DNA from 4 places in the Streptomyces sp. NPDC028928 genome. Region 1 is predicted to be linked to each of the others. Evidence: riboswitches for the same ligand, from Rfam matches in the RefSeq annotation. Region 1 holds a riboswitch; each other region holds the start of a gene.
What was found. A riboswitch is a leader RNA that binds a small molecule or an ion and turns the genes downstream of it on or off. The one in region 1 is predicted to bind cyclic di-AMP.
Positions count from the first base shown of each region.

Region 2: linked by a shared signal. The riboswitch ahead of ACZ4U1_RS11120 (transglycosylase family protein) and the one ahead of ACZ4U1_RS39715 (M23 family metallopeptidase) in region 1 are both predicted to bind cyclic di-AMP.
Region 3: linked by a shared signal. The riboswitch ahead of ACZ4U1_RS33655 (M23 family metallopeptidase) and the one ahead of ACZ4U1_RS39715 (M23 family metallopeptidase) in region 1 are both predicted to bind cyclic di-AMP.
Region 4: linked by a shared signal. The riboswitch ahead of ACZ4U1_RS19860 (M23 family metallopeptidase) and the one ahead of ACZ4U1_RS39715 (M23 family metallopeptidase) in region 1 are both predicted to bind cyclic di-AMP.

Region 1 covers NZ_JBVHVI010000028.1:3,799-7,210, forward strand. Annotated here, with positions in the region: gene ACZ4U1_RS39710 (alpha-galactosidase) at 1-1,448, shown strand, start outside; cyclic di-AMP (ydaO/yuaA leader) riboswitch at 1,718-1,911, shown strand; gene ACZ4U1_RS39715 (M23 family metallopeptidase) at 1,917-2,831, shown strand; gene ACZ4U1_RS39720 (SGNH/GDSL hydrolase family protein) at 2,981-3,412, shown strand, end outside.
Region 2 covers NZ_JBVHVI010000003.1:450,398-453,809, reverse strand. Annotated here, with positions in the region: gene eno (phosphopyruvate hydratase) at 1-882, opposite strand, end outside; gene ACZ4U1_RS11120 (transglycosylase family protein) at 1,191-1,874, opposite strand; cyclic di-AMP (ydaO/yuaA leader) riboswitch at 1,879-2,054, opposite strand; gene ACZ4U1_RS11115 (transglycosylase family protein) at 2,238-3,305, opposite strand.
Region 3 covers NZ_JBVHVI010000017.1:34,696-38,107, reverse strand. Annotated here, with positions in the region: gene ACZ4U1_RS33665 (M16 family metallopeptidase) at 1-330, shown strand, start outside; gene ACZ4U1_RS33660 (M16 family metallopeptidase) at 327-1,715, shown strand; cyclic di-AMP (ydaO/yuaA leader) riboswitch at 1,945-2,105, shown strand; gene ACZ4U1_RS33655 (M23 family metallopeptidase) at 2,118-2,873, shown strand; gene ACZ4U1_RS33650 (GntR family transcriptional regulator) at 3,072-3,412, shown strand, end outside.
Region 4 covers NZ_JBVHVI010000008.1:22,523-25,934, forward strand. Annotated here, with positions in the region: gene ACZ4U1_RS19855 (aldo/keto reductase) at 1-698, opposite strand, end outside; gene ACZ4U1_RS19860 (M23 family metallopeptidase) at 769-1,806, opposite strand; cyclic di-AMP (ydaO/yuaA leader) riboswitch at 1,816-1,982, opposite strand; gene ACZ4U1_RS19865 (PP2C family protein-serine/threonine phosphatase) at 2,205-3,410, opposite strand.

The sequences.
Region 1 (3,412 bases):
AGGAGCGCGGCGAGGTCTACGGCTGTGCCCTCGGCTGGTCCGGCTCCTGGCGCATCACCGTCGCCCAACTCCCGGACGCGCGCGTGCAGATCACCGGCGGCGCCGGCTACGACGACTCGGGCCTGCTGCTCCTCGCGCCCGGGGAGTCATACACCACCCCGGTCTTCGCGGGCCTGTGGAGCGACGGCGGTTTCGGCGGCGCGAGCCGCGCCTGGCACGCCTACCAGCGCGCGTACGTCATCCCGGAGGCCGAGCGGGACCGGCCCGTGCTGTTCAACTCCTGGGAGGCCACGTTCTTCGACATCTCCGAGGAGCAGCAGCTCGCCCTCGCCCGCCGGGCCGCCGGGATCGGGGTCGAGCTGTTCGTGGTGGACGACGGCTGGTTCGGGGCCCGCACCAGCGACCGCGCCGGCCTCGGCGACTGGACGCCCAACCCCGACCGCTTCCCGCACGGCCTGGGGCCCCTCGCCGACCAGGTGCACGGCCTGGGCATGCAGTTCGGCATCTGGGTGGAGCCCGAGATGGTCAACCCGGACAGCGACCTGTACCGCGCCCACCCCGACTGGGTGCAGTACCAACCGGGACGGAAGCGGACGGAACTGCGCAATCAGCTCGTGCTCAACCTCGCGCGCGAGGACGTCCAGGAGTACCTCTGGGAGCAGCTGGACGCCCTGCTCTCCAGCGCCCCGATCGACTATGTGAAGTGGGACTTCAACCGCTGCTTCACCGACGCCGGCTGGCCCGGGGAGCCGTACCCGCAGCGGCTGTGGGTGGACCACGTCCGCGCCCTCTACGCCCTGCTGGACCGGCTGCGCGCGGCTCACCCCCAGGTCGCCTTCGAGTCCTGCTCGGGCGGCGGCGGCCGGATCGACCTCGGGGTGCTCAGCCGCACCGACCAGGTGTGGACCTCCGACAACACCGACCCGCTGGACCGGCTCGCCATCCAGCACGGCTTCACCCAGATCCATCCCGCGCGCGTGATGGCGGCCTGGGTCACCGACAGCCCCAACGCCCAGCTCAACGGCCGGGTCAGCTCACTGCGCTTCCGGTTCGTCAGCGCCATGGCCGGCGTGCTCGGGGTCGGCGGCGACCTGACGGAGTGGAGCGCGGAGGAGCTGGCCGAGGCCCGGCGCTGGGTGGAGCTGTACAAGGAGATCCGCCCGGTCGTGCAGCACGGCGAGCTGTACCGGCTGCGGCCACCGGCGGGCGGTCTGAGCGCCGTCCAGTACCTCCGGGGCGAGGAGACCGTCGTCCTCGCCTGGCTGCAGGCGCAGCGCCATGGCGAGCCGGTGCCGGCGGTGCGGCTGCGCGGGCTCGACCCGACAGCATCGTACGAATGCCGCGAAACGGGTGAAGTTCATCGAGGCGCCGTCCTGCTGCACCACGGAATGCGCACAGGGCTGAAGGGCGACCTGGATGCGACGGTTCTCCGGCTGCGCCGCATCTGAGCTTTCTGTCCGAATTGACGCCTTCCTTCCAACTCGCTGCGGAATGAGGGCCCCTGGAGGAGTGCGGCGTGAGGAGCGTCATATCCGTGACCGTGCGTCGCGCGTCATGTCCACGTAATGCTGGGCTTGAAAAGGGGAATTGAAAGGAGCCGGGCGCGGGAATTCACGCTGAGTGACCACGAATTCCCGCATTCGATCAGCCGCGAGAGGAACAACGGGAAACGGCTGCTTGTTTCGCCGTGTCCTGCTCGCTTACGTTCCGAACCAATCCGGACGGAACGCCGAATCCTGCCGCCGCCCGGACTCCCCACACATGACCCGCGTCGGCAGGAGCGGGGGACCCACCAGGTAAGACTGCCTGTCCCGGTCTCCGCGACAGGCTAGGGGTGCAGCCGTGTCACGCACGGCCGGGCAGCTCCAGCCCGAACCCGACAGCTGACCTCGCAGGCGCCGGAGAGGAATTGCGCCATGCCTGCCAAGGGTAAGCACCGACGTCCCAAGACCCCGCGTTTTTCCCGCTCCCTCGCCGTCGCCGGAACCGGCGGAGCCGCCCTGGCCCTCCCGCTCATCGGGACCACCGGAGCGCACGCCGCGACCCTCGCGCAGCCCGTTTCCGGAACGGCCGTGCAGTCCCTTCCGAACACCGCGCAGCAGACCGCCGCCAAGCAGGACGCGGGCGTGCGCACCTACACCGTGCGCAGCGGCGACTGCCTCTCCGAGATCGCCGAGGAGCAGCGGGTCAGCGGCGGCTGGCAGCGGCTCTACGACGACAACCGGCAGGCCATCGGCGCCGACCCGGCGCTCATCCACCCGGGCCTGAAGCTCAGCCTCGGCGCGAAGGCCGCGCCGGCCCGCACCGGGTCCGCCGCCCCCGAGCCCGCCCGGACCTCGCCGACCTCGCAGACTTCGCAGACCTCCCAGTCTTCCGAGTCCTCCCAGTCCTCCGGGTCCGGCTCCGCGCAGACCGCCTCCGCCGGCTACACGCTGCCGGTGGCCGGCGCCACCATCGGCACCGGCTACCACGTCGCCGGCAGCATGTGGTCCAGCGGCTACCACACCGGTGTCGACTTCGTCGTCCCGACCGGCACCTCCCTCAAGGCCGTCGCCGCGGGCACGGTCGTCTCCGCCGGCTGGGGCGGCGCGTACGGCAACCAGGTCGTCCTCAAGCTCGAGGACGGCCACTACGCCCAGTACGCCCACCTCTCGCAGCTCTCCGTCTCGGCCGGCCAGAGCGTGACCGCGGGCCAGCAGGTCGGCCTGTCCGGCGCCACCGGCAACGTGACCGGACCGCACCTGCACTTCGAGATCCGCACCACGCCCGACTACGGCTCGGACGTGGACCCGGTCGCCTACCTCCGCGCACACGGAGTCGCCGTCGGCTGACGCCCGCCCTGCCTATTCCTGGCTTGGCAAATTATTTAAGGGTGTCTCATCTCACCGTTCGTCAACCCCTGCCTACGGTCGCGTAAGTCACATCGGAAGGTGAATCATGGTCCGACGTGGCAGACGATTCGAAGAATGACAACACATCAGTGATCGGGTCGTACGTGGCGGTGGGGGACAGCTTCACCGAGGGCGTCGGCGACCCCGGGCCCGACGGGGCGTTCGTAGGCTGGGCCGACCGCTTCGCGGTGCTGCTCGCCGACCGGCGCCCCGAGGGCGACTTCCAGTACACCAACCTCGCCGTGCGCGGGAAGCTGCTGGACCAGATCGTGGCCGACCAGCTCCCCAAGGCCGTCGAACTCGCTCCGGACCTGGTCTCCTTCTGCGCGGGCGGCAACGACATCATCCGTCCCGGCACCGACCCGGACGAGGTGGCCGAGCGCTTCGAACGGGCCGTGGCCCGGCTGACCGAGGCCGCCGGCACGGTGATGGTGACGACCGGCTTCGACACCCGGGGCGTCCCGGTGCTCAAGCATCTGCGCGGCAAGATCGCCACCTACAACGGACACGTCCGGGCCATC
Region 2 (3,412 bases), on a different contig from region 1:
CCAGCCCTCCCAGTCGTCCTCGAACAGCGGGTCCTCGATGGAGACCAGCGGGTACGCCTCGACCAGCTCGGCGTAGTACTCGGTCATCTCGGCGGCCGTGCGGTTCTTGCCCTCGAAGACGTACGAGCCGTCCTTGTAGAACTCGGACGCGGCGACGTCGAGGGCGAGGGCGATCTGCTCGCCGGGGGTGTAGCCGGCCTCCTTGATCGCCTCCAGGATGAGGTCGAGGGCCTCACGGTTGGAGCCGAGGTTCGGGGCGAAGCCGCCCTCGTCGCCGAGGCCGGTGGACAGGCCCTTGTTCTTCAGGACCTTCTTCAGGGTGTGGTAGACCTCGGTGCCCCAGCGCAGGGCCTCGGAGAAGGACTCCGCGCCGATCGGGGCGATCATGAACTCCTGGATGTCCACGTTGGAGTCGGCGTGCGAGCCGCCGTTCAGGATGTTCATCATCGGCACCGGGAGCAGGTGCGCGTTCGGGCCGCCCAGGTAGCGGAAGAGGGGCAGGTCGCTGGCCTCGGAGGCGGCGTGGGCGACGGCGAGCGAGACGCCGAGGATGGCGTTGGCGCCGAGCGAGCCCTTGTTGTCGGTGGCGTCCAGGTCGAACATGGCCTGGTCGATCAGGCGCTGCTCGGTGGCGTCGTAGCCGACCAGCTCCGGGCCGATCTGCTCGATGACGGCGAGGACGGCCTTCTCGACGCCCTTGCCCTGGTAGCGGTTCGGGTCACCGTCGCGCAGCTCGATGGCCTCGAAGGCGCCGGTCGAGGCGCCGGACGGAACGGCGGCACGACCCGTGCTGCCGTCGTCGAGGCCGACCTCGACCTCGACCGTGGGGTTGCCTCGGGAGTCCAGGATTTCCCGGGCTACGACGACGTCGATGGACGGCACGAGCATCTCCTTCTTGGATGTGACGCTGGAAGTGCGGGGCTGGTGTGCCTTGCGCCTAGAGCCTAACCGTCCCGGGGGCGTCGGCCACCGACCGACCGTCCCGTGGACATGCCGACGGTACCTTTTGTTTCTGCCCGAAACAAAGGGGGGCGGGGCACTCCGGGCAGAAAAAACCCCGCCCCGGTGCGTACGGGGGAACACGCACCGGGGCGGGGGGCCCGTGGGGACGGGGGGTGGCCCGCACGGGGTCCGGGGGGCCTGCACGGAGGCCGTGGGGGCCTGCACGGAGGCCGTGGGGGCCTGCCCGCTTACTTCAGGTGGAGCTGCTGGCCCGGGTAGATGAGGTTCGCGTCCTCGACGATGTCCTTGTTCAGCTCGAACAGCTTCTCCCAGCCGCCCTTGACGCCGTGCTTCTCGGCGATGGTGCTGAGGGTGTCACCCGCGACGACCTTGTACTCGCCGTCGCCCTTCTTGACCTTCTTGCCGGTCGGGGTGGTGACGGTCTTGCCCGCCGACGGGGCCGTCCGCGTGGTGGAGCGGGAGGCGGACTGCTCGTCGGTGGAGCGGGTGGTGGTGCTGGTCGAGGCCGAGGGGGCGCTCGGGGCGGAGCCGTTGTACGGGGTGCTGGACAGGCCCGTGCCGCAGACCGGCCAGGCGCCCTTGCCCTGCGCGGCGAGGACCTTCTCGGCGACGGCGATCTGCTGCGACTTGCTCGCCTTGTCGGCGGTGGCGGCGTACTGCGTGCCGCCGTACGCGGCCCAGGTGGAGGCGGAGAACTGCAGACCGCCGTAGTAGCCGTTGCCGGTGTTGATGGACCAGTTGCCGCCGGACTCGCACTGGGCGACCTTGTCCCACTCGGCGGAGGTGGCGGCGGAGGCGTTGCCGGCCGCCATCAGCGGGGCGGCGACGGCCGCGCCGGTGACACCGGCGAGCGCGAGGACGCGGGTGGCCTTGGACGGACGGCGGTGCTTGCCCTTGCCGGTAAACAGCATGGATCGATCCCCTCACCGACGCCTGCGAGGTGAGCTGTCGGGTTCGGGCCGGTTGAGTTGCCCGGCCGCGCTCCCGCTTGCGCGGAAGTCGCGGCTTCACCCCCAGCCGGTTCCAGCCTCAACTGCTGGTCCCGGCACTTACCTTGGGTCCCCCGCTCCTGCCTACGGCGCTTGACGCGACGACTGTTCCCGGGCAACCGCTGGCAGGATTCGGCGTTGCGGATGCCGGGGCTCGCGGTGACGAGCGGCCTTGACCGTAGACACGCGCCGCGCGGAATTTCAAAGACGATCAGGGCTTCTGAGACTCATCCCACACTTTCGCCAAACCGGACATTACGGCGTTAAGTGGGGCGTCAACTACCGCTACTTCGCGCCCGTTTCACCCACGACGTCCAGTGTCTGACCGGCGGTGATGCGGTTCGGGTCGGACCCGATGGCCTTCTTGTTGTCCGCGTAGAGCGCGCGCCACCCGCCGTCGACGTCAAGGGAGTCGGCGATGGAGGCGAGGGAGTCGCCCTGACGGACGGTGTACGTGTCCGTTCCGCGCGATGCGTGCCGACCCGAAGAGTTGGGGTTCTGACCGTTTGTCACGCTTTCGTCCGCGCTCGCCCCGCGGTGGCGTCCGCCACCGAGGGCGCCGGTGTCGACCAGGCTCCAGGAACCGGCGGCCTGCTGCGGGTTGTTCTCCACGCCGGCGTCCGGGGTGGCCGTGGGAGAGCTGTCGGCCCCCTGGGAGTCCCCGGTGCCCGGCGTGGTGGACTTGTCGGACTTGGGGGTGTTGGTCCCCGTGGAGCCGGTGTCCGTACCGGCGTCCTTGCCCGGCTTGCCGCCCGGCGTGGTCGCCGGGTCCGTGGAGGAACCGGCGCCGGAGCCGGAGTCGGCGTCGGATCCGGTACCGGTGGAGGACGGCGAATCCGGCGAACCGGACGTGCCGGACCCTTCGGAGGTGTCGGAGCCGCCGGAGGTGCCGGACTTCTCGGGCGATCCGGACGAGCCGCCCGAACCACTCTCGTCGTCGGAGCCGCCGACGCCCGTGTCGACGTCCACGGAGCCCGAGTCGGTGGTCAGGCCGGACAGCAGGGCGCAGGTGGCCCACGGCGTGGTGCCCTTGTCGGCGAGGATCTTCTCGGCGACGGCGATCTGCTGGTTGCGGCTGGCCTGGTCGGGGCTGGCCGCGTACTGCCCGCCGCCGTACGTGTTCCAGTCCTCCTGGGAGATCTGGAGGCCGCCGTAGTAGCCGTTGCCGGTGTCCGCGCTCCAGGAGCCGCCGCTCTCGCACTCGGCCACCTTGTCCCACGTGCCGCCGTCGGCCGCGCTGGCGCTGGCCGCGCCGAGGAGCGGGATGGCGATGGCGGAGCCGGTCACTCCGGCCGCGACGAGGAGCGCCGGGGCCTGACGGGGGCGACGGTGTCGACCGTTCCCGGAGAGCATGCAGAAGCCTTTCGAGCGACAGCAGGGCCGGCGCGGCGGATGGAGCCGGTCGCCGCGCTGATGGGTGAACGTATCGGCAGACGATCACTTGTCACAAGTTCATGCCG
Region 3 (3,412 bases), on a different contig from region 1:
ATGGAGCGCGCCCAGGCGCAGCTGGAACGCGAGTGGCTGGACCGGCTCGGCACGGTCGCCGGCCGCGCCGACGAACTGTGCCGCTACGCCGTCCTGTTCGGCGACCCGCAGCTCGCCCTGACCGCCGTCAAGCGCGTTCTGGAGGTGACCCCGGAGGAGGTCCAGGAGGTCGCCAAGGCCCGCCTGCGGCCCGACAACCGCGCGGTCCTGGTCTACGAGCCCAAGTCCCCGGAGGCCGCCCCGGACGCCGAGGTCCCCGAGGACCCGGAGCAGGAAGCGACCGTGGAGGCGGGCCGCTACGAGACCGAGAACGAGGAGACGGCCAAGTGACCCAGCTCGCCACCATGGACTTCCACCCCCAGCCGCAGCCCGGCGAGGCCAGGCCGTGGGCGTTCCCGGCGCCCGAGCGCGGCACCCTCGACAACGGCCTGACCGTGCTGCGCTGCCACCGCCCCGGCCAGCAGGTCGTCGCCGTCGAGGTGCTGCTGGACGCGCCCCTGGACGCCGAGCCGGCCGGCCTGGACGGCGTCGCCACGATCATGGCGCGGGCCTTCTCGGAGGGCACCGACAAGCACTCCGCCGAGGAGTTCGCGGCCGAGCTGGAGCGTGCGGGCGCCACCCTGGACGCGCACGCCGACCACCCCGGCGTCCGGCTCAGCCTGGAGGTCCCCGCCTCCCGCCTGGCCAAGGGCCTCGGCCTGCTCGCCGACGCCCTGCGCGCGCCCGCCTTCGCCACGAGCGAGGTCGAGCGGCTGGTCCGCAACCGCCTGGACGAGATCCCGCACGAGCTGGCCAACCCCTCCCGCCGGGCCGCCAAGGAACTCTCCAAGGAGCTCTTCCCGGCCACCTCGCGCATGTCCCGGCCGCGCCAGGGCACCGAGGAGACGGTCGAGAAGATCGACGCGGCGGCCGTGCGCGCCTTCTACGACCGCCATGTGCGGCCCGCCACGGCCACCGTGGTCGTCGTCGGCGACCTGACCGGCGCCGACCTGGACGCGCTGCTCGGCGACACCCTGGGCGCCTGGACCGGCACCCCCGGCGAGCCGCGGCCGGTGCCGCCGGTGACCGCCGACGACACCGGGCGCGTGGTCATCGTGGACCGGCCCGGCGCCGTCCAGACGCAGCTGCTCATCGGCCGGATCGGCCCCGACCGGCACGACCGGGTGTGGCCCGCCCAGGTGCTCGGCACGTACTGCCTCGGCGGCACCCTCACCTCCCGGCTGGACCGCGTCCTGCGCGAGGAGAAGGGCTACACCTACGGCGTGCGCGCCTTCGGGCAGGTCCTGCGGTCCGCGCCGGAGGGCACGGGCGCGGCGATGCTCGCCATCAGCGGCTCCGTGGACACGCCGAACACCGGTCCGGCGCTGGACGACCTGTGGAAGGTGCTGCGGACCGTCGCGGCGGAGGGCCTGACCGACGCCGAGCGGGACGTCGCCGTGCAGAACCTCGTCGGCGTGGCGCCGCTGAAGTACGAGACCGCGGCGGCCGTCGCGAGCACGCTGGCCGACCAGGTCGAGCAGCACCTGCCCGACGACTTCCAGGCGACGCTGTACCAGCAGCTGGCCGCCACGGGCACGGTGGAGGCCACCGCGGCCGTCGTGAACGCCTTCCCGGTGGACCGCCTGGTGACCGTCCTCGTCGGCGACGCCGCCCAGATCAAGGCACCGGTCGAGGCGCTCGGCATCGGCGAAGTCAGCGTCGTCGCCGCGGAGTAGCCGCACAGCGGCACGCGCGCGTGGGGCCCTGCTGACCTACGGGTCGTCAGGGCCCCTGCTGGTCCCTCGCTCTTCCACGGTGTCCCTCAGATGCCCGTTTTGGGGCGGAGGTTGCCTGTCTGCCCTGTGGGATGCGCTACAAAAGCCCGGATCCGTTTGAGGATTGAAAGCGGGCCGCCGTAGCGTCGTCCGGGCTGTTCGTCAGGCAGTGCGCCGCACCCGCGGCACCGGACAGTCATCGCCGAGTCCCCGTACGGCGCGAGCCAGGGGAGCCGGGGACCCACCGTCCCTGGGGTGAATCGGGCGCCCGCGCGGCTGCGAGGGGGTCCGTAGGAGACCTTCCTGCTCCGAACCCGTCAGCTAACCCGGTAGGCGAGAGGGAAGGAAAGGACCAGCCACTACATGGCGTTCATGTGCGCCACCGGGAAGCACCGCAAGCCCGGCCGGGTCAAGCGGACCACGGCCCAGGCGGCCGGCGTCGCGGCCCTCACCACCACCGGCGTGATCGGCACCCTCGCCGCCTCCCCGGCGCTCGCCGCCGAGAACTCCACGGAGCAGACCGGCCTCGTCCCCGTCCTCACCGTGACCGAGGACGTCCCCGAGCAGATCGACGCGCAGGCCGCCGCCCAGCAGCAGGCCGCCGAGCAGAAGGCGGCCGAGGAAGCCGCGGCGAAGGCCGCCGCCAAGCGGGCCCAGGAGATCCGGGCGGCCAAGGCACGTGCCGCCCGCGAGGCGGAGCGCAAGCGGCTGAACACCTTCGTCGCCCCGATCGCGCACTCGTACGTCTCCACCGCCTACCGGGCCAGCAGCTCCCTGTGGTCCTCCGGCTCGCACACCGGCATCGACTTCCACGCGGCCAGCGGTACGGCCGTGCACGCGGTGGGCTCGGGCACGGTCGTCTCCACGGGCTGGGGCGGCGCGTACGGCAACCAGATCGTGATCCGGATGGCCGACGGCATGTACACCCAGTACGGGCACCTGTCGTCCATCGGCGTCACGGTGGGCCAGAAGGTCGTCCCCGGCCAGCAGATCGCCCTGTCCGGCGCCACCGGCAACGTCACCGGCCCGCACCTGCACTTCGAGGCGCGCACGACCCCCGAGTACGGCTCGGACGTCGACCCGGTCGCCTACCTCCGCAAGCACGGCGTGAACATCTGACGCCCACCGCACGGCTGTCCGAAGCCCCGGCTCACCGAGCCGGGGCTTTCGCCGTTTTTCGCAGCGTCCGCCGGATGTGCTGACCAAAAAATATCCATGGATTACCGCCTGCCGTCGGAAATTGCGGCTCATTGGAATAGAGTCACGGAACACGCGTCCATCGTCGGCGTTTCACGGGGATTAAGGCGGAGGTCGGTCATGCGTATTCCGGCGCACTCGGTGTGCACGGCGATCCGGGACGACATCGTCGCCGGTGTCTACGAGCGCGGCAGCCGCCTCACCGAGGAAGTCCTGGCCCGCCGGTACGGCGTCTCACGCGTCCCCGTGCGCGAGGCCCTGCGCACCCTGGAGGCAGAGGGCTTCGTGGTGACACGCCGGCACGCGGGCGCGTGCGTGGCCGAGCCGACCGAGCAGGAGGCCGCCGACCTGCTGGAGATGCGGATGCTGCTGGAGCCGCTGGGCGCCGCCCGGGCCGCCCAGCGGCGCACCGAGGCCCATCTCAAGGTGCTGCGCGGGCTGGTCCGGCTGGGCCAGGAGCG
Region 4 (3,412 bases), on a different contig from region 1:
GCGCGGGCGCTGTCGACGGTCGTACCGGGCCGGTACTTGCCGGTGAGGAAGCCGGAGGCCAGGGCGTAGTACGGGACGGCGGCGAGACCCTCCCGGGCCGCGAGGTCCTGCAGCGGGCCCTCGTAGGTGTCGCGGGAGACCAGGTTGTAGTGGGGCTGGAGGGCGACGTAGCGGGCGAGGCCCTCCCGCTCGGAGAAGTCGAGGGAGGCCTTCAGGCGCTCGGCGCTGATGTTGGAGGCGGCGATGTGCCGGACCTTGCCGGCCCGCACCAGCTCGTCCAGCGCGCCGATGATCTCCTCGACCGGCACCTCGGGCTGGTCGAAGTGGGTGTAGTAGAGGTCGATGTAGTCGGTGTCCAAGCGGCGCAGGGAGGCGTCGGCGGCGGCCTTGATGTTGGCGGCGGACAGCCCCTGGTACTCGGGGTGCCGGCTGACCTTGGTGGCGATCACGACGTCGGAGCGGTTGCCGCGGGCCTTGACCCACTTGCCGATGATCGTCTCGGACTCGCCGCCCTTGTTGCCCTCGATCCAGGCGGAGTAGGCGTCGGCGGTGTCGATGAAGTTGCCGCCGGCCGCCGTGTAGGCGTCCAGGACGGCGAAGGAGGTCTGCTCGTCGGCGGTCCAGCCGAAGACGTTGCCGCCGAGGGAGAGCGGGAAGACCTCGAGGTCGGAAGGGCCGAGTTTACGTAGTGACGTCATACGTCATGTCAACGCCGGCGGGGGATGATCGCATCCCGCCGCCGGCGCCGAGTCAGGGCAAAGGGGTGGCTCAGGGGGTGAGGCCCTTGTCGCGCAGCCATGCCATCGGGTCGATGCCGGTGGCCTGGCCGCCGGGGTGGACCTCCAGGTGCAGGTGCGGGCCGGTGACGTTGCCGGTGGCGCCGACGCGGCCGATGACCTCGCCGGTGGAGACCTTCTGGCCGGCCGTGACGCTGATCGAGGACTGGTGGCAGAACCACAGTTCGGTGCCGTCGTCGAGGGTGAGGATCGTGCGGTAGCCGTAGGCGCCGGCCCAGCCCGCCTCGGTGATCGTGCCGCTGTGGACGGCCTTGATCAGGGTGCCGGTGGGGGCGGCGAAGTCGAGACCGGTGTGGTAGCCGGAGGACCACATCGAGCCGGCCTGGCCGAAGGTCGAGGTGATCGTGTACGAGGAGGTCGGCAGCGTGTACTGCTTGGCCAGCTTGGCCAGCCGCTCCTCCTCGGCCTTCTTCGCGGCGGCGGCCTCCGCCTTCTCCTTGGCCTCGGCGGCCTCGGCGGCGGCCTGCTTCTCGGCCTTGGCGGCGGCGTCGGCGGCCTGCTTCTCGGCGGTGGCGAGCGCGACGGCGGTGGCCTTGCTCTCGGCCTGGCCCTGCTGCTGCTCGGCCTGGGCCATGATCCGGTTGCGCAGGGCCTCGCCCGCGTCGGTGCCGTCCTCACCCTCGGCGGTGGCCACGCCGACGCTGCTCAGCGCGGTGGTGCCGGCCTCGGTGGCCCGGGTGTCGGCGGAGCCGTCGTCGAAGAGGGAGCCCACGGAGGGCAGGTCGGGCAGGGAGATGGAGACCGGCGGCTTGCCGGTGTTGGCGCTGGCCATGCCGCCCGCGCCGACCGCGGCGATGACGCCGACGCCGAGGACGGTGGAGCTGCGCGCGAAGCCGCCGCGCTGCTTGGCGACGCGGTGCCGGCCGCGGACCGGGGCGACGGAGTCCTCGGTGGGGTTCCACTCCTCCCACGGGCCCTCTTCGGCGCGGTAGGCGACGTAGCCGAAGGTCTCGTTGTCGCGCTGTGCCGGTATGAACGGGGCTTCGGGGACAGGCCGGTTGGACGCCACGCGGGCGTGCTCCTTTCCTTCCTCCGCCTACCGGGTTAGCTGACGGGTTCGGAGCAGGAAGGTCTCCTACGCGCGTATACCGGTCGTGGACTCCATGAGTTCACGGCGGTATCCGCGTGATTCACCCCAGAAAGGTGGTTCCCCGGCTCCCTCGCGGGATTCGGCGCGTGCGCACGGAGCCGTCTCTTGTGACGGCTGGGACGACCGCGCTGCGTTATCGAACGTTAATAGACCTGCCAGTCACTTTCCAAGCCGTTCGGCTTGATCATTAAGGTCTTTACCGGCGGATCTATCACCCACTACCCCGCCAAACCGGGCGAGTTGACCAACCTTCGGCAGTGTTCAGGAGTCACTTCCGGTTTTGATGGTGACTCAGATGTTATGCGCACGGCACTCGCTCACTCACCGTCGGTGACATCCCGCAGGGGGCGCCGTACCGCGAGCAGCGCCATGTCGTCGGTCATACCGCCGCCGGAGTGCCGGCGCACCTCCGCGGCGAGCCGGTCGAGCAGCGCGGCCGGGCCGGGGAAGGTGCGCCCGGCGAGCCGCCGTTCGGGGTCGTAGAAGCGGCCGTGGGCGTCCCGGGCCTCGGACAGGCCGTCGGTGTGGAGGAGCAGGGTGGCGCCGACCGGGAAGCGGGCCTCGGTGGCCCGGTCCGGCCACCGGCCCAGCCCCGCCATGCCGAGCGGCAGCGCGGGCTCGCCCGGCGTCAGGGTGCGCAGGGTGCCGTCGGCGTGCAGCAGCAGCGGCGGCGGGTGGCCGCGGTTGACGATCCGTACGACGCCCTCGCCGTGCGGGAGTTCGGCGAGGACCGCGGTGGTGAACCCCTCGAAGGCGTCGATCCCGTCGCGCCGGGTGCCCTCACGGGCCAGCGCCCGCTCCAGCCGTTCGGCCACCTCCTCCAGCGCGGCCTCCTGCTCGGCCGCCTCCCGGAACGCGCCGATCACCACGGCGACGGCGGCGACCGCGCCCATGCCCTTGCCGCGCACGTCCCCAACGACCAGCCGGACGCCGTACGGCGTGTCCTGCACCGCGTACAGATCGCCGCCGATGAACGCGTCCTGCCGTGCCGCCTCGTAGCGGGCGGCGATCTCGAAGCCGCCGATCCGGGCGTCCGGCTCCGGCAGGACGGCCCGCTGGGCGGCCTCGGCGATCTCCCGGGCGGAGGCGAGCCGCCGGTCGCCGCGGCGGACGACCCGGTTGATGGCGACGGCCAGCAGGGCGACGGTGGCCACGGTGACCACGTCGGTGAGCGTGCCCACGGCCGGGTGGACCCCGGCGTCGGTGTGCACGGCGTAGGCGGCGGCGAGGGAGGCGAGGCCGGTGAGGACGGTGGTGCGCAGCGCGGAGAGGGGCGCGGCGACCAGTGGGGCGGCGGTGAAGAACGGTACGGCGGTGAACTGCTGCGGGGTGAGCAGGCCGTACCCGATCCCGCAGGCGATCAGGAGCGCGGGCAGGGCGCGGGCCTGCGCACGCGGGCTCGGCCGGCGCCGGGCGCGCACCGGCGGGGGCCCGCCGCCGAGGCCCGGGTCGGGCACGGGGGCACCGGGGAGCCGGCCGCCCGCCCTGGCGTACGGGCTCTCCTCCACCTTTCCAGGGCGCACCG